DNA from 3 places in the Afipia sp. GAS231 genome. Region 1 is predicted to be linked to each of the others. Evidence: predicted binding sites of a transcription regulator. Region 1 holds the regulator's gene; each other region holds the start of a gene.

Evidence for each region. Region 1 encodes PhoB, which activates phosphate uptake and scavenging genes when phosphate is short. Its sites were predicted from a motif close to TGTCATNNANCTGTCAT; they were not measured.
Region 2: BLS26_RS06220 (YbhN family protein) is a predicted target of PhoB. The motif match lies at 6,145-6,161, and genes of this name have one in related genera.
Region 3: BLS26_RS06335 (UDP-2,3-diacylglucosamine diphosphatase) is a predicted target of PhoB. The motif match lies at 6,352-6,368, and genes of this name have one in related genera.

The regions. Positions count from the first base shown of each region.
Region 1 is NZ_LT629703.1:4,281,429-4,288,878, forward strand. Features, by position in the region: gene pstS (phosphate ABC transporter substrate-binding protein PstS) at 1-488, shown strand, start outside; gene pstC (phosphate ABC transporter permease subunit PstC) at 710-1,711, shown strand; gene pstA (phosphate ABC transporter permease PstA) at 1,713-2,558, shown strand; gene pstB (phosphate ABC transporter ATP-binding protein PstB) at 2,555-3,382, shown strand; gene phoU (phosphate signaling complex protein PhoU) at 3,488-4,204, shown strand; gene phoB (phosphate regulon transcriptional regulator PhoB) at 4,234-4,938, shown strand; gene BLS26_RS20130 (GcrA family cell cycle regulator) at 5,215-5,724, opposite strand; gene BLS26_RS20135 (aspartate aminotransferase family protein) at 6,292-7,450, shown strand, end outside.
Region 2 is NZ_LT629703.1:1,269,950-1,277,399, forward strand. Features, by position in the region: gene BLS26_RS06200 (dienelactone hydrolase family protein) at 2-889, shown strand; gene BLS26_RS06205 (invasion associated locus B family protein) at 996-1,568, shown strand; gene BLS26_RS06210 (EAL domain-containing protein) at 1,783-4,185, opposite strand; gene BLS26_RS06215 (MFS transporter) at 4,339-5,802, opposite strand; gene BLS26_RS06220 (YbhN family protein) at 6,309-7,364, shown strand.
Region 3 is NZ_LT629703.1:1,299,775-1,307,224, forward strand. Features, by position in the region: gene BLS26_RS06310 (hypothetical protein) at 1-573, shown strand, start outside; gene BLS26_RS06315 (diacylglycerol kinase family protein) at 709-1,665, shown strand; gene BLS26_RS06320 (caspase domain-containing protein) at 1,746-3,269, shown strand; gene BLS26_RS06325 (threonine/serine dehydratase) at 3,331-4,320, opposite strand; gene BLS26_RS06330 (glycosyltransferase family 1 protein) at 4,460-5,518, opposite strand; gene BLS26_RS06335 (UDP-2,3-diacylglucosamine diphosphatase) at 5,515-6,327, opposite strand; gene thiD (bifunctional hydroxymethylpyrimidine kinase/phosphomethylpyrimidine kinase) at 6,511-7,311, opposite strand.

The sequences.
Region 1 (7,450 bases):
AGTGGAAGACCAAGGTCGGCTCCGGCACCGCGGTTGAATGGCCGGCGGGCGTTGGCGCCAAGGGCAACGAAGGTGTTGCCGGCAACATCGGCCAGACCAAGAACGCGATCGGTTATGTCGAATACGCCTACGCCAAGCAGAACAAGCTGACCTACACCGCGCTGATCAACAAGGGCGGCAAGACCGTGCAGCCGACCATCGCAGCGTTCCAGGCGGCCGCTTCCAACGCCGACTGGGCCAAGGCGCCCGGCTACTACGTGATCCTGACCGACCAGCCCGGCGATGCCTCCTGGCCGATCACTGCCGCGACCTTCATCCTGATGCACAAGGATGCGACCGACAAGGCAGCGTCCCAGGAAGCCATCAAGTTCTTCAAGTGGTCGTTCGAAAAGGGCGGCAAGATGGCTGAAGAACTCGACTACATCCCGATGCCGGACTCGGTCGTCAAGCTGATCGAAAAGACCTGGTCGGCCGACATCAAGAGCTAAGGTCCGTTTCGATCTTGCGATAACGAACTCACACGACAACGGGAGCCTGCTCCCTCCGCCCAACCCGGCTTCACCCCGGGTTGGGTTTCCCTCCCGGCGGGGCAGGGCAATAACAACACCAAGAACACAGCCGTAAGAACCAAGAACAATTCGCGGCCAAACCGGCTGCAAAACCCGTGCATCGGATTCGGGTCGATGGGTTATAAGTACAGGGGATTGGCGTGGCAGACATGGCGGTTCAAGGCGACGTAATGGAAGCTGCTGCTGGACCTTACGATCGTGCCCGGGCCCTCAGCGCCTTCAAACTCGGCGATGTCGCTTTCTACTGGATCACCCGCGCCTGCGCGATTTCGGTGCTCCTCATTCTCGGTGGCATCATCATCTCCCTGATCGTGGGCGCCTGGCCCGCGATGAAGGAATACGGTTTCGCCTTCCTGTTCACCTCGCGCTGGGCGCCATCGGCCGATCCGCCGGTGCTCGGCGCGCTCGGACCGATCTACGGCACGCTGGTCACCTCGGTGATCGCGATGATGATCGCCATTCCCGTCGGCCTCGGCATCGCGGTGTTCCTGACCGAAATCTGTCCGCTCTGGCTGCGCCGCCCGATCGGCCTCGCCATCGAACTGCTCGCCGGCATTCCCTCGATCATCTACGGCATGTGGGGCTTCTTCGTGCTCGGCCCGTTCCTGGCCAACACGTTCCAGCCCTTCATGATCAGCATCTTCGACGGCGTTCCCGTGCTGGGCACGATCTTCGCGGGTCCCCCGTCCTATCTCTCGCTGTTCAACGCCGCGCTGATTCTGGCGATCATGGTGCTGCCGTTCATCACCTCGATCTCGGTCGACGTGTTCAAGACGGTGCCGCCGGTCCTCAAGGAAGCCGCCTATGGCGTCGGCTGCACCACCTGGGAAGTCGTCCGCAACGTCGTCATTCCCTACACGAGGGTCGGCGTCATCGGCGGTATCATGCTGGCGCTCGGCCGCGCGCTCGGCGAGACCATGGCGGTCACCTTCATCATCGGCAACTCGTTCAAGATCTCGTCCTCGATCTTCGCGCCGGGCACCACGATCTCGGCGGCGATCGCATCCGAATTCGCCGAGAGCGACGGGCTGCACCAGTCCGGCCTGATCCTGCTCGGGCTATTGCTGTTCGTGCTGACGTTCTTCGTGCTCTCGGCCGCGCGGCTGATGCTGATGCGGCTGGAAAAGAAGGCGGGGAACTGAGATGAACCCGATTTATTCCTCGCGCAAACGCTTCGACATCGTCGTCCGGGCGCTATGCGTCGGTGCCGCTCTGTTCGGCGTCACCTGGCTCGCACTGATCCTGTTCACGCTGTTCTACAACGGCCTCGCCGGCATTAATTTCGCGGTGTTCTACCAGGACACCCCGCCGCCCGGCTCGACCGAAGGCGGCCTGCGCAACGCCATCGTCGGCTCGATCATCATGACCGTGATCGGGGTCGGCATCGGCGCGCCGCTTGGCCTGTTTGCCGGGACCTATCTGGCCGAATACGGCAAGCACGACAAACTGACGTCGATCATCCGCTTCATCAACGACATCCTGCTCAGCGCGCCCTCGATCATCATCGGCCTGTTCGTCTATGGCGCCATCGTGGTTCCGATGGGCGGCTTCTCGGCCTTTGCCGGCTGTCTGGCGCTCGCCGTGATCGTCATCCCCGTGGTGGTGCGCACCACCGAGGACATGCTGGGGCTGGTGCCCAATCCGTTGCGTGAAGCCGCCTCCGCGCTCGGCCTGCCGCGTTCGCTGGTGATCCGCCGCATCGCCTACCGCGCGGCGCGCTCGGGCCTCATCACCGGCGTGCTGCTCGCCACCGCCCGCGTCGCCGGCGAAACCGCGCCGCTGCTGTTCACAGCACTGTCGAACCAGTTCTTCAGCCTCAACCTGACCAAGACGATGGCGAACCTGCCGGTGACCATCAACAACTTCGTGCAAAGCCCCTACGTCTACTGGAAACAGCTCGCCTGGAGCGGGGCTCTGCTCATCACCCTGACCGTTCTTGCCCTGAATATTGGCGCGCGCATCCTCGGCGCCGAGAGGACAGCAAAATGACCGACGTATCCGTATCATCGATGAGTGCTGCCGGCGGCCTTCCTCCCGCGGCATCGGCGCTGCCGGAAGCGCCCCCGAAGGTGACCGCGCGCGGCCTGAATTTTTACTATGGCGAACACCACGCGCTGAAGAACATCAACCTCACGCTCGGCACCAACCGCGTCACCGCCTTCATCGGCCCGTCCGGTTGCGGCAAGTCGACCTTGCTGCGGATCTTCAACCGGATGTACGATCTCTATCCGGGCCAGAAGGCCGTTGGCCAGCTGATGCTCGACCAGACCAACATTCTCGACCCCAAGCTCGATCTCAACCTGTTGCGGGCCCGCGTCGGTATGGTGTTCCAGAAGCCGACCCCGTTCCCGATGACGATTTACGAAAATATCGCCTTCGGCATCCGCCTCTATGAAAAGATCTCCAAATCCGAGATGGACGGCCGGGTCGAGAAGGCGCTGCGTGGCGGCGCGCTGTGGAACGAGGTCAAGGACAAGCTCAACGCATCCGGCCTCAGCCTGTCCGGCGGCCAGCAGCAGCGGCTCTGCATCGCCCGCACGGTCGCGGTGCGGCCCGAAGTGATCCTGTTCGACGAACCCTGCTCGGCGCTCGATCCGATCTCGACCGCCAAGGTCGAGGAACTGATCCAGGAACTGGCGGAGGACTACACCATCGCCATCGTTACCCATAATATGCAGCAGGCAGCGCGCGTCTCCGACAAGACCGCCTTCATGTATCTCGGGGAACTGATCGAATTCGACGACACCAACAGGATTTTCACCTCGCCGAGCGATCGACGAACCCAGGACTACATCACCGGCCGGTTCGGCTGAGCATGATCCGGAAAAGTGGGACCCGGTTTTCCGAAGAGATCGTGCTCAAAAGGGAAATTCAAATCATGCTCCGATCCGATCGGATCATGATTGAGGAGAGATCAAATGGCTTCTGAACATACCGCCAAGGCGTTTGACGGCGATCTGCAGGAACTCACCCGTCTCGTTGCCGAGATGGGCGGCCTTGCCGAACGCATGATCACCGAATCCGTCGATGCGCTGGTCCGCCGCGACATCGCGCTGGGCAACCGCGTCGTCACCTCCGACCTCGAGATCGACCGCCTGCAGCACATCATCGAGGAACGCGCGGTGCTGACCATCGCGCGGCGCCAGCCGATGGCGATCGACTTGCGCGAGATCGTCGGCGCGATGCGCGTCGCCACCGATCTGGAGCGGATCGGCGACCTCGCCAAGAACATGGGCAAGCGGGTCGCGGCGCTGGAGAACGATTTCCAGCCCTTGAAGCTGATCCGCGGCCTCGAGCACATGACCGATCTGGTGCAGTCGCAGGTCAAGTCGGTGCTGGACGCCTATGCCGCGCACGACCTGCCGGCGGCGATGGCGGTGTGGAAGGGCGACGAGGAAGTCGACGCCATCTGCACCTCGCTGTTCCGCGAACTCCTGACCTACATGATGGAAGATCCGCGCAACATCTCGTTCTGCATTCATTTGATGTTCTGCGCCAAGAATATCGAGCGGATCGGCGACCACGCCACTAACATTGCCGAAACCGTGTTCTACATGATCGAGGGTCAGCAGATTCTCGACAAGCGCCCGAAGGGCGACATGACGACGTTCGCCACGACAGTACCCGGTAACTGACGCGTCAGAACGATAGGGAAGCCAAATCGATGAACGCACGCATTCTGGTGGTTGAAGACGAGGAAGCGCTGACCACGCTGCTGCGCTACAACCTTGATGCCGAAGGCTACGAAGTCGAGACCGTCGGCCGCGGCGATGATGCCGATACGCGGCTGAAGGAGCGGGTGCCCGACCTGATCGTGCTCGACTGGATGCTGCCGGGCCTGTCCGGCATCGAACTGTGCCGGCGCCTGCGGGCGCGGCCGGAGACCAAGCAACTGCCGATCATCATGCTGACCGCGCGCGGCGAGGAAAGCGAGCGCGTCCGGGGCCTGGCCACCGGCGCCGACGACTACATCGTCAAGCCGTTCTCGGTGCCGGAATTGCTGGCGCGGGTAAAAGGCCTGTTGCGGCGCGCCAGCCCCGAGCGGCTCGCCACCGTGCTGACCTACGGCGATATCGAGCTCGACCGCGAGAAACGCCGCGTCGCCCGCTCCGGCCGCCAGATCGATCTCGGCCCGACCGAGTATCGCCTGCTCGAGTTCTTCCTCGAGCATCCTGGCCGCGTGTTCTCGCGCGAGCAGTTGCTGGACAGCGTCTGGGGCCGCGACATCTATATCGACGAGCGCACCGTCGACGTTCACATCGGCCGCCTGCGCAAGCTGCTCAACCCCGGCCGCGAGCAGGACCCGATCCGCACCGTGCGCGGCGCCGGCTACGCGCTGGATGATCGCTTCGCGAAGGCGGAGCCGTAGGGCTCTTGTAGGGGCAGGCGGAGCAACAAACTCCGCCGTCGTCCCGGCCTTGAGCCGGGACCCATAACCACAAAATGTAATTGTTAGAAAAGAGCTGAAGCTCCAGCTCGGCATAACCGCGATCCATCGGCGGTTATGGGTCCCGGCCCCCGTGCGCAATTGCGCACTAGGCCGGGACGACGAAGCTTCGTCATTGCGAGGAGCGTAGCGACGAAGCAATCCATCCGTCAGCGAAGCAAGTCTGGATTGCTTCGCTCCGCTCGCAATGACGGAGAATTACCTTGTCGGCTTCGGCGCCGGGCGACGGCGATCGGAGGCCGGCTGGTAGGCGACGCGCGAGTGGTGCGCGCAGTAGGGCAGGCCGGCGAGCGCCTTGCCGCCGCAGAAGAAGAAGTCCGCGGTCGAGGGATCTCCGACCGGCCAGTGGCAGGTCGCCTCGTTCAATTCCAGGAGCGTCAGCCGCTGGCTCATCGGCACGACATTGTCGAAGGCGATCGGATCCGGCTCCATCTCGACTTCGAACGCATGCGCAAGCGCGGTGTTGCCGCGCGACACCGGACGCGCCACCCGCATCATGTGCTGGGCGGGGCGGGCCTTGCGCTGGCGCGGTGCTGCCGAAGAGGGGCTCTTGGCGCGGCCGGACAGGCCGAGCCGGTGCACTTTGCCGATCACCGCGTTGCGCGTCACATTCCCGAGTTCCGCGGCGATCTGGCTGGCGGACAGGCCGCCTTCCCAGAGCTTCTTAAGCTGCTCGACGCGATCGTCGGACCATGTCAATACCGTCATCGCATTCTTCCCTTCGCTTCGCGCTGGCCTATCGGGGGCAGCGCTGGCGATGCCAAATCTCAAATATCCCTGCGGTCAGAATCCCTTAGCCCTCGCCGGGCGCGAAAGCCGTGCCCGAACGTGAACGCCGTACAAATAGACTCTTGAGATCAGAACTGCCGCACGAGATGTCGTACCCGACAGCCCAGACGCTACAATATGGCGTGACTCTGGCGCAAGAGTCCGGGGCAGCGCGTCCACATGTTCCGACATCTAGGCATTGCAATGTGAGTTTTCCACCACACCGGAAATGTACGGATTGCCTTTTCTTGCAGTGCACGAGAGCGGCTGGAGCATGATCCGGAAAAATGGACACCGGTTTTCCGAAAAGATCATGCTCAAACAAGAAGATTAACGGGCCTGCAAGCAGGCCCTACGGCATGTTGACAGCCTTGGCCGCCAGCATAGAATGCCTCTCACGTGCCGCCTCAAAAGGCGGCACGTTTTGTTTTCGGATGACTGACCACAGCCGTGAGTGCACCAATACGGGTGTTCTCTGCGGCCGGTCTCAACCCTTCAGTGATCGCCATGACCAACAGCGCCGCGTCGCATCTGCTCCCCGTTTTCGCCAGGGTCGATCTCGGCTTCGATCGCGGCGAGGGCGCGTGGCTGGTCGCCACCAACGGCGATCGCTATCTCGATTTCACCTCAGGCGTCGCGGTCAATGCGCTCGGCCATTGCCATCCGCATCTGGTCTCTGCGCTGCAGGAGCAGGCCACCAAGCTGTGGCACATGTCGAACCTGTTCAAGTCGCCCGACGGCGACAAGCTCGCCGCGCGGCTGTGCGAGCAGAGCTTTGCCGACTTCGTGTTCTTCTGCAATTCCGGCGCCGAGGCGCTGGAATGCGTGATCAAGGTGACGCGCAAGTATCACGCCGCCAAGGGTCATCCCGAGCGCTATCGCATCATCACCTTCGAAGGCGCGTTCCACGGCCGCACGCTGGCGACCCTGGCCGCGACCGGCTCGGCCAAATATCTCGAAGGTTTCGGTCCGCCGATGGACGGCTTCGACCAGGTGCCGCATGGCGATCTCGAAGCGGTGAAGAAGGCGATCGGCCCGCACACCGCCGGCATCCTGATCGAGCCGGTGCAGGGCGAGGGCGGCGTCCGCTCGGCGCCGAACGCGTTCTTCAAGGCGTTGCGCGAATTGTGCGACAAGCACGGCCTGCTGCTGGCGTTCGACGAGGTGCAGACCGGCATGGGCCGCACCGGCGATCTCTTCGCCTACAAGCGCCTCGGCGTCACCCCCGACGTGATGTCGCTGGCGAAAGCGCTCGGCGGCGGTTTCCCGATCGGCGCCTGTCTCGCCACCGCGGAAGCCGCCTCCGGCATGACGCCGGGCTCGCATGGCTCGACCTTCGGCGGCAATCCGCTGGCGATCGCGGCGGCGAATGCCGTGCTCGACGTGATGCTGAAGCCCGGCTTCTTCGATCATGTGCAGAAGATGTCGCTGCTGTTGAAGCAGAAGCTGGCCTCGGTGGTCGATCGCTATCCGAACGTGCTGGCGGAAGTGCGCGGCGAGGGGCTTCTGGTCGGCGTCAAGGCCGTGGTGCCCTCGGGCGATCTCGTCAATGCGCTGCGCGATCAGAAGCTGCTCACGGTGGGCGCCGGCGACAATGTGGTGCGCTTCCTCGCGCCGTTGATCGTGAATGAATCCGAGATCGAGCAATCCGTGCAGATGCTCGAAC
Region 2 (7,450 bases), 3.0 Mb from region 1:
GATGCGACGGCGGCACCTCATTGCAATAATTGCTGGCATTGCGGCTTTGCCGCTCGCGGCGCTCGCGCAGCAGGCTGTTCCCTCGATCGCGCCGCAGGTTCACGAGGAGATGTGGGCGATTCCCTCCTCGCCTGTCCCGATGCTCGCCTATTTGATGCGACCCATTGGGGGCGGTCCATTTCCACTCGTCGTGATGAATCATGGAGTTTCGCTTGACGCGACGGGGCGAAGCTACTTTCCCGTGATCGAATTTCGTGACGCCGCGCTTTGGTTTGCGCGACAGGGCTACGTGGTGGTCGCACCTGTACGCCCTGGATACGGTGCTACTGCGATCGAAATCCCCGAGCGAGGTCTGTTCGGACTGTTTTTCTCGGGCGTGGGAAAATGTTCGGATGCTGAGTTTCGTGAAGCGGGGCTTGCCGTCGCGTCGATTGACAAGTGGATCATCGACTACATGTCAACTCAGTCATTTATCAAGCGCGATGAGGTCATCATTGTCGGCCAATCGGGGGGTGGTTGGGGGTCGATTGCGCTTGGCAGTCAAAATCCGGAGTCGGTGCGGGCGATCATCGGCTTTGCAGCCGGCCGCGGTGGTCATCTCAATGGCAAACCTAACAACAACTGCGCCCCTAATCAGCTAGTCGATGCCGTTGCCGAATTTGGCCGCACGGCGCGCGTTCCAATGTTATGGATCTACACCCATAACGACAGTTATTTTGGACCCGATCTCTCAAAGCGGATGGTGGAAGCGTTTCGGGCCGCAGGCGGCAATGTCGAATATCATCTGTTATCCGATTTTGGAGAGGACGGCCATTTTTTGATAGATTCGGCGGAGGCCGTTCAACTCTGGGCGCCTCTTGTCAGCGAATTCCTAGCCAAACATCGATGAAAGGCATTGGTTTATGGGCAATCGGCCACTGTACCCATCTGCAAGATCAGCCCGGTATCGATTCCTGGTAGCTGGATCACTTGTGGTGTTCCTGGCGACCCCAGTGATGAGGCTCGACGCGCAACAACTGGTGCCATTCGGCGACGTACCGGCGATCGAGAATTTTTCTGAGGCAGAGATCGCTACTCGGGGACGACAGCCGGATCGCCCGCTGACGTACGCGCCGTGGCGCAAGGTGTGTTTCAAGGCCACCCAAGAGGCCGGGTCGAAATTGGTTTGTCGCACGACCATCAACGGTAAATGGGACACGGGTCAGATCGCACTCAGAGTCGATCTGATCGAACGAGAGGGCGATCCTGTTGCTCGTCTACAGATGTTCGTGCCCCCTGGATCCTTCTTACAGCCGGGCATCAAGTTGACTGTTGACCAGGGTTCGCCCTTGCAAATTCCCTATGTCATTTGTCTCACCAATGGTTGCGTAGCCGGAAGCGTGGCAAATGCTGGCTTAATCCATGATCTGGAGTCAGGTCAGATGCTGGTCTTAGAGACCGTTAATTCCAATGTTGTGGGTGTAACCACCTCGCTTCCTCTCAAGGAGTTTGCCGAAGTTCACCAGGGAGCACCGGCGCAAGTGTTTGAGCAGAGGCTTGAAGGAGATTGGGAGCAATTGGGTCGATGAAGCGTGCCACGTTCAAGTTGCACCGGGCTTCGGCTTAGTCGTCGGCTTGATCGACCGATCCACCAGCCGAACATCCAACAGGCGCGGCTGTAGCCGCGAGAGTCCGCAAGTGGGCACCAAGCGGACATTCGTTGTGCACGGTCGATGTCCGCTTTTGAGGGGAATGCGGGCATCGCCATCCCGTATGCCCGTACTGGATTTGTGAGCACACGTCCTAAGCGACGATGCGCGCACGCGGCCGCGACAGCATCGTGTTCACCTCGGCAGCGGGACGCGGCTGGCTGAACAAATAGCCCTGCGCCTGCGTACAGCCCTCGCGGCGCAACAGCTCGAACTGCGCCTCGGTCTCGACGCCCTCCGCGGTGGTAACGATCCCGAGGCTTTTGCCCAAGCCGGTCACGGCGCGAACGATGGCCATGGAGTCGTCGCGCGTGGCGAGCTCGCTGACGAAGGAACGGTCGATCTTGATCTTGTCGAACGGGAAACTGCGCAGGTAGCTCAGGGACGAATAGCCGGTTCCGAAGTCGTCGAGCGAGATCCTGACGCCAAAGCCGCGAAGCTCGTGCAGAACCGCAAGCGTCGCCGCGCTGTTCTGCAGCAGCACCGATTCCGTGATCTCCAGCTCGAGGCGATGCGCCGGAAGACCTGAAGCCTGCAACGCCGCCTTGACCTGCGACACCAGGTTCGGATTCTTGAACTGCACCGGCGAAAGATTGACGGCGACGTCGACATCCTTCGGCCAGCCGGCGGCGTCCGTGCAGGCCTGCCGAAGCACCCAGTCGCCGAGTTGAACGATCAGACCGGTTTCTTCCGCCAGCGGAATGAAGTTGACCGGAGAGATCAGGCCGCGCAACGAATGGTTCCAGCGAACCAGGGCTTCGAACGCGACGACCTCGTCGCTGGCAACGTCGCGGATCGGCTGATAGTACACTTCGAACTCGTGGCGCTGCAGCGCCGCGCGCAAATCCAGTTCCAGAATGCGGCGCGCCTGGGCGCGGGCGTCCATGCCGGTCTCGAAGTAACGATAGGTGCCGCGGCCGTCCGCCTTGGCGCGATAAAGCGCGAGATCCGCCTTCTTCAATAGTTCATCGGGGTTCTTGCCGTCCTCGGGCGCAAGCGAGATGCCGATGCTGACGCCGACGACGAGCTGATGGCCGCCGATATCGTAGGGCTCCCCGATCTGCTCCACGATGTGGCTGGCAAGCAACGCCACCGCCGAGGGATCGCAGTCGCTGCAGAACTGGACGACCGCGAATTCATCACCGCCAAGCCGCGCTACCGTATCGTGCTCGGTGACGCATTCGCCGAGCCGGCGGGCAACTTCCTTCAGCAGGGCGTCGCCGACCGGATGGCCGAGCGTGTCGTTGATTTCCTTGAAATGATCGAGATCGAGGCAAAATACCGCGAGCTGGTCGCTGCGCTTGGCGAGGCGCAAGGCCTTTTCAAGCTGCTCGCGGAACAGCGTCCGGTTCGGCAGGTTGGTCAGCGCGTCATGGCGCGCCATATGCGAAATTTGCTCCTGGGCCTGCTGCCATTCGGTGATGTCCTCGAATGTCGCGACCCAGCCGCCGCCCTTCTTCGGCTGATCGACCACGCGGATCGAACGGCCGTTGCGGGTGACGACCCTGGTCAAGGTCTCGCCGGCTTTCGCCGCAGCCACCACCATGTCGAAGAACTCATCGGGATCGCCGTCCCATTTCCCGTTCGATTTCTGATCCTGCAGAACGTCGATCAACATGCGGCCCTGCAGCGGCATGCCGGTCCGGTCCATCATCTCGGCGTAACGCTCGTTGAACAGCAGGATGCGGCCTTCCGCATCGAACATGCAAAGTCCCTGCGACATATTTCCGATCGCGGAGTCGAGCAGGACCTTCTGCTGATGCAGCTCGCTGCTCGAACGGCGATCGAGCATGGCAGCCACCAGCGATATGCCGAGAATGGCGAACGCCGCCACCGCGGTCAAAAAGGAAAGCGCGGCCGGAGCGATCGTCAATTCGTCGGTGACGAGGGTGGGATCCGGAACCAGCGTGACCGCCCCCATCGCCGTGAAGTGGTGCGAAACGATCGCGACCGTCAAAAGAGCCGTGGCGGCCAGGGTGTGACTGCGATCATCCCGCCGCACGGCGACAACAAGCGCCATTGCTGCGAAAACACTTCCGAACAGCACCGAAGCGAGAACAATGCCGGGCGACCATACGATGCGCGCCGGAAGCTCGAGGGCCATCATGCCGGTGTAGTGCATCGCGGCAACGCCCATGCCGACGACCGCACCGCCCATCGCGACCGTCGACCGGCGGTTATTGAGCGACGCAATGCCGAGGCCGACGGCGGAGATTGCTACGGCAAAGACCAGCGAGATCAGAGTGACCGGAATGTTGTATCCGGCAGCCGCGCCGGGGTCGTAGGCCAGCATCGCAACAAAGTGGGTCGCCCAAATTCCGCAGCCGCTCACGGCCGCATCGAGGCCGACCCAGATCGCGCGGGTGCGCCCCTGCGAAGCCCTGGCGCGATGAAGCAAACTGATCGCCACCGCGCTGGCGAGCCAGCAAATTGCGCCACCAAGGACGACCAGTCGCCAATCATGCTCGGTGACCAGGCAGTTCAGAACTTGATACATTACAGACCCCTGCTACCGGTCTGTAATGACGGCACTAATGGTGTATTTCAGTTAACGCCCGCGGGTTCGGTTGCGCCGATGGTGAACAAAGGCTCAAAGATCGCGCCAGCCGGGTATTCTGTTCAGTTTCCCGCAATGATCCCGGTACCCCGTTCATCGCCGGCTTTGACCGGGAGCGGCAAAATCGTTGCGACCCGCTGCCGGCGGCCGTCCGAACCAGATCGCCGCGGCGCCCGCCGTCAGCACGCCGGCCGCGATCATCAGCGACGCGTGCAGGCCCGACATAAAGGTGCCGGACTGGCCGACCAGCGAACCGAACAAGGCGACGCCGAGCACGCTGCCGGTCTGCCGGGTTGCATTGAGCACGCCGGCGGCGATGCCCGAACGGGACTTCTCGACGCTTCCAAGCAGTGTCGACGTCAACGGCGGCACCAATAATCCGAGCCCGCTGCTCATCGCGATCAACTGCGCGCAGATCGCCCAGTAGCTGGTATCGGCTTCGATGCCGAGCGCCGCCAGACACCCTACCGCCGACAGCACCGCACCGGCCGCAATGGTGGCGGGCGCGCCGATGCGCTCGGCGATGCGCGGGGCAATCAAATTCACCGGCAGCACCGCGCCCATCATCGGCACGAACGCGAGACCGGTCGCGAACGCCGACAATCCATTGACCTGCTGGAAATACAGGCTGAGCACGAAGATCAAGCCGTAGAGCGCGATATTGACCAGCAGGCCGACCAGCGAGGCCAGCGCGAACATCCGATGTTTGAACAGCGACAACGGCAGCATCGGCTGCGCGGCGCGTACCTCTCGCCAGACGAACAGCAGCGCGAACACCGCGAAAGCTGCGAAGCCCGCAAGCACGAACGGATTGTCCCAGCCGAGCGAGCCGCCCTCGATGATCGCGCCGGCGAGCGAACCAAGCGCTGCGATCGCGGCGATCTGACCCGGCAGGTCGATCTCGCGCCCGGGCGAGCGGGACGTCTCGCCGGCAAAGCGCCAGGTCAGCCACAGACCGGCAAGACCGATCGGCAGATTGACCAGGAAGATCGAACGCCAGCCGACCAGCGTGATCAACGCGCCGCCGACAAACGGACCTGCTGTCAATGCGAGGCTGGCGCCAGCGGCCCAGACGGCCACGGCGCGACCGCGGGCCTTCTCGTCGGCATAGGTGTGGCTGAGCAGCGCCAGTGAATTCGGCACCAGGATAGCAGCAGCCAATCCCTGAACGCAGCGCGCGACGATCAGAGTCGTGGCAGAGGGCGCCAGTGCACAGGCGGCGGAGGCCGCCGTAAAGATCGCAAAGCCCGCCATGAAGATCCGCTTGGCACCGATCCGGTCGCCGAGCGCGCCTGCCGTCAGAATGAAGGCGGCGAACGCGATGGTGTAGGCACTCACCACCCACTGCAATTCGGAGACCCCGCCACCGAGCGAGCCTCCGATCGCCGTAATGGCGGTGTTGACGATGGTGACGTCGAGTTGAACCACGCCATAGCCGAGGCTCATGGCCGCAAGCGTCAACGCCGCCGCATAGCCCGAGGGAACCGGTCCGGTTTCCGGTCGATAGGCGGTATCGTTGGACGATGCCGGCGGCAGTCCGAGAGAAGCGCTTCGCATGGATCACCTCCATTGGCGAATTCAACGCGTCACTACCGCCTCCGTTCAATGGAACGCTTCGCTACCGATCGAAGTATGCTTGTCACGCGCTACTTTGCATGGGGTTGTTTTCGAGATTTTGGCTGGAGACGTGGCGTGACCGTCCGTCTTCACCGGAGCCCGTGGCGCGAAACGCCGCGCGGGGCCACGCCCCTCGCGGCGTTTTGCCTCACCAAGGGTATCTGATCCGCTCGCGGCCCGACCGAAAGCGGCGACGTTCCCTTGGAAACCCCGATGGAACGGACGGAAACAGCGACGGAACGCAGCGCCTGCGCCGACTCACAATCGTTAACGTCCCGCCATATGTAAGGCGTATGACGGAGGCGGCACACGAACGCAGAAGCTGGGCTTGTCAAGGACTGCACAACGCCCCTGTTTTAGCTTATGTGTCTACGCGAACGGTGCAATCTGACCGTCACCTGTCGCCTTTTGCGACGGGTTTTGTTGTCACCCCGCCGGGAGGATGAATGCATCGGCTGCTGACCACGCTCGGGCGTGGCTTCAAGGAGAAGATCGGCTGGAAACGGCTGGGGATCGCTGCGAGTCTCCTCATCATCATCTTTGCGGTTACCCATCTGGTCCGGACGCTGAAGGGCGTCGACACCGGGGTCATCCTGACCGCGCTGACGGATATTGCGCCGCACCGGATCGCGCTGGCCGCGCTGTGCGTGGTCTGCGCCTTCTGCACGCTGACCTTCTATGATTTCTTCGCTTTGCGAACCATCGGCAAGACCCATATCCCCTACCGCATCGCGGCGATGTCGAGCTTCACCAGCTACACCATCGGCCACAATATCGGCGCCACCGTCTTTACCGGCGGCGCGATCCGGTTCCGGATTTATTCCGACTACGGCCTGAATGCGATCGATGTCGCCAAGATCTGCTTTCTCTCCGGGCTGACGTTCTGGCTCGGCAATCTGTTCGTGCTGGGTTTCGGCATGGCCTGGCATCCCTGGGCGGCATCGGCGATGGACCTGCTGCCGGCGTCGATGAACCGGCTGATCGCGATCGGCTGCCTCGCCGGCATCGCCGCCTATTTTGTCTGGCTGATGACCGGCGAGCAGCGCCGCGAACTCGGGCAGAACGGCTGGAAAGTGGTGCTGCCCTCGGCCCGGCTGACTCTGCTGCAGGTGCTGATCGGGGTGGTCGATCTCGGCTTCTGCGCGCTGGCGATGTATTTGCTGATGCCGACCGAGCCAGATATCGATTTCGTCTCGCTGGCGGTGGTGTTCATCCTGGCGACGCTGCTCGGCTTTGCCAGCCATGCACCCGGCAGTCTCGGCGTGTTCGACGCGGCGATGCTGGTGGCGTTGCCGCAGTTCGGCAAGGAACAACTGGTAGCAACGCTGGTGGTGTTCCGGATCCTTTACTTCCTGATCCCCTTCGGCATCTCGATTTCGATCATGGGGACGCGCGAACTCTGGCTCAACGTGGTGCAGCCCTGGCAGGAACGCCGCCGGCTCACCGACGCCTGCACGGCAAAGGCGCGGGTGCGGCAGCCGGTCAACAGCCGGCAACCCTGAGACCGGAATCCCGAGCCGGTAACAGCGTCGTTATCCGTCCCGTCAGGACTTTTTGGTTAGCTCTCGCCGGTTCTCTTATTTCTGCC
Region 3 (7,450 bases), 3.0 Mb from region 1:
GAGCCCGTCGATACCATCGCCGTGCAGGAGGCGGCTGAGGCTTCCGCGACGGCATTCGCTGAACCCGCCGAGGCCGTGGCCGCCGAGACCGCGCCTACGCAGACTTCGTTTGCGGAAGCGGCGGCCATCGAAAGCGCAGACGTCGAAGTTGCGCTGGCATCGGACGAAACGCTTGAGGTGACTGACGTCACCGATACCGCCGTCACCGATGAGGCCGCCGACGCCCAGGACGAGGCGATCCTCGACATGATCGCGATGGAGATGGGCGCGCCGGATCCGATCGATGACGACGAGATCGCAGCAGCGATGGCCGAACCGGCGCACTTCGCCGAGCCCGTGCCGGTCGAACAAGCCATCATCGCGGAAGTAGCAGAACCGGTCGCAGCCGTCGTCGTACCACGGGTTGAGATGCCGCCGCAGCCCGCAGCGGTTGCCGCGCCTGCGGTGGAGATGTCGCTCGGCTCGAGCATTCTCGCCAGCGGCATGTTCAGCAAGCCCGCCAAGCCGGCCAACGATCCGCTGGCGCCGATCCGGCGCATGAGCCAGATCGAGAAGATCGCGTTCTTCTCGTAAGAGGCCGAGCGCGCTTAGCGCCTACGCCCAAGATTCCCATCTCGTTGTGTGCGCCTGCGAACACTTCGCTTTCCGGTTGCTTCGGCCGTCCGCCGGCCTCAAGCTGGCAGGATCGTCTTCTGCGGGGAGATCGCGGTGAAAACCAGGGTCATCGTCAATCCGATGGCGAACAAGGGCAATTGCGGCAAGCGCTGGCCCCAGATTCGTGCCGAACTGGAAAACCATCTGGGCCCGCTCGCAGCCGACGACGTCGTGATGACGCGCGAACGCAATCATGGAACGGTGCTGGCGCGTGAAGCCGTTGCGGCCGGCTACCGCCGCCTGATCTCGGTCGGCGGCGACGGCACGCTCAGCGAAATCCTGAACGGCGTGATAGCGGATGATCGGCTGATCGCACCCGATCTGGTGCTGGCGCAACTGCCCGGCGGAACCTCGAACGAGTTATCCCGTTCGTTCGGCCAGATCTCGCTTACCGATGCCAGCAGGGCCATCGCGTCGGGAACTACGCGCGAGATCGACGTATTTCGCGCCGAGGCCAGGGGCTATGCGGGCGAGCAGGTGACCCGCTACGGCTTCCTGCTCGCGATCGTTGGCGCCGCCGCCACGATCTCATGGCGGGCCCAGCGGGTGCCGCTGCTGAAGCGGCTTGGCCCGGTCAGCTACGTCCTGATGACCGCGTTTACCTCGCTGACCTACAGCCCGCGCGCATACCGCATCAGGGTCGATGATGAAGCCGAACAGACGCTGCCGATGTGGGCGCTGCTGCTTTGCAGCTTCGACGGCGCGGGCGAAGGGTTGATGCTCGCACCCGGCGCCGACCCGGGCGACCGCAAACTCGACCTCATCACGGTCGGCGACATGGGGCGATGGGAAAGCCTGACGAAAATCGTCCCTCGTCTCGGTGACGGCAGCTATCTCGCTCACCCCAAGGTCACACGGCGCCACGCGACGCGGATCATGATCGACAGCGATCAAATGGTCCAGGCCGACGTCGACGGCGAAAGCATCGGCCAGTTGCCGATGTCGGTCGCGCTGCTGCCGTTGCGCGTGACCGTGGCGGTCAACCGTTCCGCGTCAGAAGCCGGACGGTGACCGGCGTCACGTACACCGAAGCACCCCCGGCCTAGCGTCTCCTTTCGAAGATCTCGCGTCGAGATTGGAAGGAGGACGCCATGTCCTGGCTAAATATGTCCTGTTTGAATATCTCCTGTTTGAATATGTCCCGCTTCAAATCCTTGCTGGTGTGCGCCGGCTTGCTCGGCAGCCTGCTGGGCTTCGCTGCCACGGGTGCCGCTTTCGCTGAAGCGCCCAACGCGGAGGTCGGCGGTACCGCTTTGTCGTCGTCGATCGGGGAGCCGCGGGTCGCGCTTGTTATCGGCAATTCGAACTACCAGAGCGCGTCAAAACTCGCCAACCCCGGCCACGACGCCCAATCGATGGCGCAATTGTTGAGCTCCGCGGGCTTCGAAGTGACCGAGGCAATCGACCTGACACGCAACGACATGGTCAAGGCCATGCAGGATTTCTCCGCCAAAATTACCGCACGCGGGCCGAAGACGGTCGCCATGATCTATTATGCCGGCCACGGCGTACAGCTCGCGGGCGAAAACTACCTGCTTCCGGTCGATGCAAAAATCTCCGCGCCCGCCGATCTCGACGGCAATTCGCTTCGCCTGGTCGACGTGATGGGGACGCTGGAATCGATTCCGAGCCGGATGCGCATCGTCGTGCTCGACGCTTGCCGCAACAACCCGTTCCCCGGCGTCAGCGATGCCGGCCGCGGCCTTGCGATCGTCGATGCGCCGAACGGTTCGATCGTCGGCTATTCGACGGCGCCGGGCATGGAAGCCCAGGACGGCGACAGCAATCACAGCCCGTATACGCGGGCCTTCCTGCAGCGCGCACGCGAACCCAATCTGCCGATCGAGCAACTGTTCAAGCGCGTGCGCCTCGACGTCAACGATGCCACCGAGGGTCGCCAGACGCCGTGGGAAAGCTCGTCGCTGACCAGCGAATTCTATTTCTTCGGCGACACTGCGATGGCCGCCGCCAGGACGCCCGATCACAGTCCGATCATCCAGATTGCGTCCAACCTGCCCTCGCGTTCGGTGCGTCAGGCCTATGACTATGTGCTGTCGGAAGCCTCGCCCGACTATTATGAGGAGTTCATCCGCCTTTATCCGCGCGATCCCCTGTGCGACCGGATTCGCCATCTGCTCGGCAACTGGCTGGAGGCAACGGCGTGGCACAAGGCGGTGCTGGCGAATTCACCGGTCGTCTACAAGGCCTTCCATGACAGCTACGCCAGCAGCCCCTATGCGCAATCCGCGTTGAGGCTGCAGGCGCAGCCGAGGGCCATGCCGCTGATGCAATTTACGCGGCTGACGCGGTCACCCTCGATCAATGTCACAAATTCAGGCCTGTCGAAGGATCATATGCCGATGCAAGGCGCATCGAAGATCACCACCCTGCGCGGCAAGGGGTCGAACCTTGGAGCCAATAACGGCGCGGGCAAGATATCGAACCTGCCGAACAAGAACGCCGATCCAATACGGATGAAAAACCACAAGCCCGCAGGCACGATCACATCGCGTAGGTTCGGCGGCGGCACCGGCGGCAGTTCCGGCCCGCACCTTGCCTCTTCGCCGTCCCGCAACTCATTCAATTCGTTGGGCGGTCACGGCGGCAGGCATTGAGTCTGCAAAGAACAAAAAGGGCGGAGTTCATGCTCCGCCCGAATTTATTTTGATGATTCGATCACGCCACCAGTTTGGCGAACAAATCCGCGTCGACATTGCCGCCCGAGAGCACGATGACGACGTTCTTGCCCTTGACGTCGATCCGGCCGGCCAGCAGTGCGGCAAGGCCAACGGCGCCGCCGGGTTCGACCACCAGCTTCAATTCCCGATAGGCATAGGCAACCGCAGCACCGACTTCCTCGTCGGAAGCCGTCACGCCGTTCGCCAGTAGCTTGCTGTTGATCGAGAAGGTCAGTTCGCCCGGGATCTGCGCCATCAGCGCGTCGCAGATGGTCCGGCCGGCGGCGTGATGCGCCTCGCGATGTCCGGCGCGTAGCGACAGTCCGTGGTCGTCATAGTCCTTGGGCTCGGCGACGATGATCTGGGCTTGCGGAAACTTTGCCTTCACGGCGGTGGCCACGCCCGCAATCAGGCCGCCGCCGGACGCCGGCGCCACCACGATATCGGGCGACAATCCCATTGCCGCCATATCCTCGGCGATTTCGCGGCCCGCGGTACCCTGCCCCGCGATCACGAACGGATCGTCGTAGGGGCGCACCAGCGTCGCGCCGCGCTTGGCGGCGATGCCGTTGGCGATGGCCTCGCGGTCTTCCTTGTCGCGGTCATACAGCACGACCTCGGCGCCATAGCCCTTGGTGCGCTCGCGCTTGGTGACGGGCGAATCGAGCGGCATCACGATCGTCGCCTGCATGTTCAGGATCTGCGCCGCCGCGGCCACGCCCTGGGCGTGGTTGCCGGACGAGAACGCGACCACGCCGCCGCTACGCTTGTCCTGCGGGATCGACGACAGCTTGTTGAAGGCGCCGCGGAACTTGAACGACCCGGTCCGCTGCAGCATTTCGGGCTTCAGGAACACCCTGGTCCCGGCGCGCTCGTTGAGAACGGGGAACGACAGCAATGGGGTGCGCACCGCAAACGGCGCAACCACCCGCGCCGCCGCATCGATATCCGCAGCGCCGACCGCTGCAATGGGGGTTGTTTCGGTCATACGCCGTTGTATCGCGCCGGCGGACCGCGGGGAAGCTACATTCAGCATGATCCCGAAAAGTGGGAACCGGTTTTCGGAAAAGATCATGCTCAATCAACAACCTGCGAGCGGGATGGAATCATCCCGCTTGCCGGTGAGCTTAAGCCGCGAAATGCGGGTCTTCCGCCACAAATTCGACCGCATCGCCGTCCGCGTCAGCCGAGCCGACATTTTGGGCATGGTCGACAAAGACGCGCGCCGATGCCTGCCAGGTGTGGGCGGCGGCGAATTCGATGCAGGTCTCGCGCGGAATATGCAACGCGTCGAGGCAGGCCTTGTGCAGATCGTCGTTCAGGACGCCAACCGGCGCCGACCCGATAACGTCGCGGGGACCGGTGACCGGGAACGCCGCCACCGGCAGGCCGCTGGCAAGCGCCTCCAGCAGCACCAGGCCGAAGGTATCGGTCTTGCTCGGGAACACGAAGATATCGGCGGCCGCGTAGATTTCAGCCAGTTCCTCGCCATGCCGCGCGCCGAGGAAGACGGCGTCCGGATATTTGCGCTCCAGCGCCGCGCGCGCCGGCCCGTCGCCGACGACGAGCTTGGTGCCGGGCAGATCGAGGTCGAGGAAGGCTTCCAGATTTTTCTCGACCGCGACGCGGCCGACGCTGAGGAACACCGGCGTCGGCAAACAGAGGTCGATATCGCGCGGATGAAACAGCGAGGTGTCGACGCCGCGCGACCACAGCACCACGTTGCGAAAGCCGCGCATGCGCAATTCGGCCGCCAGCGCCGGCGTCGCCGCCATCACCGCCTGGCTCGGCCGATGGAAGGCGCGCAGCACGCGCCAGACCCAGGATTCCGGGATCGGCGACCGCGCCGACACGTATTCGGGGAAACGGGTGTGAAAGCTGGTCGTGAATGGCAGGCCGCGCTTGCGGCAATAGCGCCGCACCAATAGCCCGATCGGGCCTTCGGTTGCGATATGGATGCTGTCGGGCTTTGCCGCGTCGATCAGCTCGGCGATCTTCCAGGGGCTCGGCAAAGCGAGCCGCAAATCCGGATAGCTCGGCATCGCAAACGTCCGGAACGATTGCGGCGTCAGAAAGCTGACGTCGACGCCGAAACCTTTTGCCGCTTCCGCCATCATGGTCAGCGTCCGAACCACCCCGTTTACCTGGGGATGCCACGCATCGGTCGCGACCAGGATATGCGTCATGCGGCGCGCGCCGCCACGCGGGGAACCGGCGCTGCCCGGCGCAGCGGATCGGTCCAGGTGATGATTTCGAACCTTCCATCCTCGTGCTCGGCGAGCGCGGTGCAGCTCTCGACCCAGTCGCCGCAGTTCATGTAGCGGATGCCGTGCTCGTCGCGGATGGTGGCGTAGTGGATGTGGCCGCAGATCACGCCGTCGGCGCCGTGACGCCGTGCCTCGCCGGCCAGCGTCTTCTCGAACGCCCCGATATAGTTGACGGCGTTCTTGACCTTCAGCTTCGCCCATTGCGACAGCGACCAGTACGGCACGCCGAACATGCGCCGGAAGAAGTTGACCAGCCGGTTCATCTGAATGGCGAAATCATAGGCCTTGTCGCCGAGATGGGCGAGCCAGCGCGCGTTCTGCACCACGAGATCGAAGATGTCGCCGTGGATCACCAGATAGCGCTTGCCGTCGACGCCTTCATGAATGGTGTTTTCCACCACGTCGATGCCGCCGAAATGCGTGCCGTAATAGTTGCGCAGGAACTCGTCGTGATTGCCCGGCACATAGATGACCTTGGCGCCCTTGCGCGCCTTGCGCAGCATCTTCTGCACGAAGTCGTTGTGCGATTGCGGCCAGTACCAGCCGGACTTCAGCGCCCAGCCGTCAACGATGTCGCCGACCAGATAGATGGTGTCGGCGTCGTGGGTTCTGAGAAAGTCCAGCAACCGGTCGGCTTGCGAGCCGCGGGCTCCGAGATGGACGTCGGAGATAAACAAAGTGCGAAAGCGCCGTTCGGGGCTTTCTTCACTCAAGGAGTCACTACCCATGCGTCATGCACCTATCGGATTCCTGTGACAGAGCGATGACGATTCTCGACGATCCTTGGCGTTAACCGCGTCACTAGAATCAGTCTTGCGCCCCCGCTGATCGCGAATATCAGCGCGATGCGACAGTGAGGCGACATACCGCGGTGGAACCGTGATTTTGCGGAGATCCGATCCGGGAACCGGTCAGTAAAACTTCTGGAAATGATGGATCGGGCCGTGGCCATGGCCGACGCTGAAGCGATCCGCCGCTGATATCGCGGCGCTGACGAAGGCCTTGGCGTTGCGAACGGCGGTTTCCATGGCTTCGCCCTTGGCAAGACCTGCCGCGATCGCCGACGACAGCGAGCAACCGGTGCCATGGGTATTTTTTGTGGCGACGCGCGGCGCCGCCAGCGCGATGACACCCTTTGCATCGATCAAATAGTCGATGCTCTCACTGCCCTGCCCGTGGCCGCCCTTGATCAGCACCGCCTTGCATCCCATCGCCAGCAATCGCCTGCCCTGATCTTCGACCGCGGCTTCGCTCATCGCAATTGGTTCATCCAGCAGCGCCGCGGCCTCCGGCAGGTTCGGTGTGATCACGGCCGCAAGCGGAATGAGTTTGCTGCGTAACGCCTCGACCGCCTCGGCGGCGAGCAAACGGTCGCCTGAGGTTGCCACCATCACCGGATCGAGCACGACATGTTTCGGCGACCAGCGAGTCAGCCCGGCGACGATCGCGTCCATCACCGCAGGCTGCGCCACCATGCCGATCTTGACGGCGCCAACCGCCAGATCGGAAAACACCGCGTCGATCTGCGCGGTGACGAATTCGGCTGGCACCGCATGGATGCCGCTGACGCCTTGCGTGTTCTGCGCCGTCAGCGCGGTAATGACGGAGGCGCCATAGACGCCGAGGGCCGCAAACGTCTTCAGGTCGGCCTGGATGCCGGCGCCGCCGGAGGAGTCCGAGCCGGCAATTGTCAGCGCGATCGGCGTCGTCATGTCCGGGCTCGCGCAAATGGTGTGTTCGGGGCCATAAGCTGTCCTAGCGCGGCGGGCAATCGGCAGCAAGTTGGCTTGCCTTTGGCCCCTGTTTTTGGCTAGAGCCCGGTCTGATTGCATTAGACCCGGCTCTAGTCTT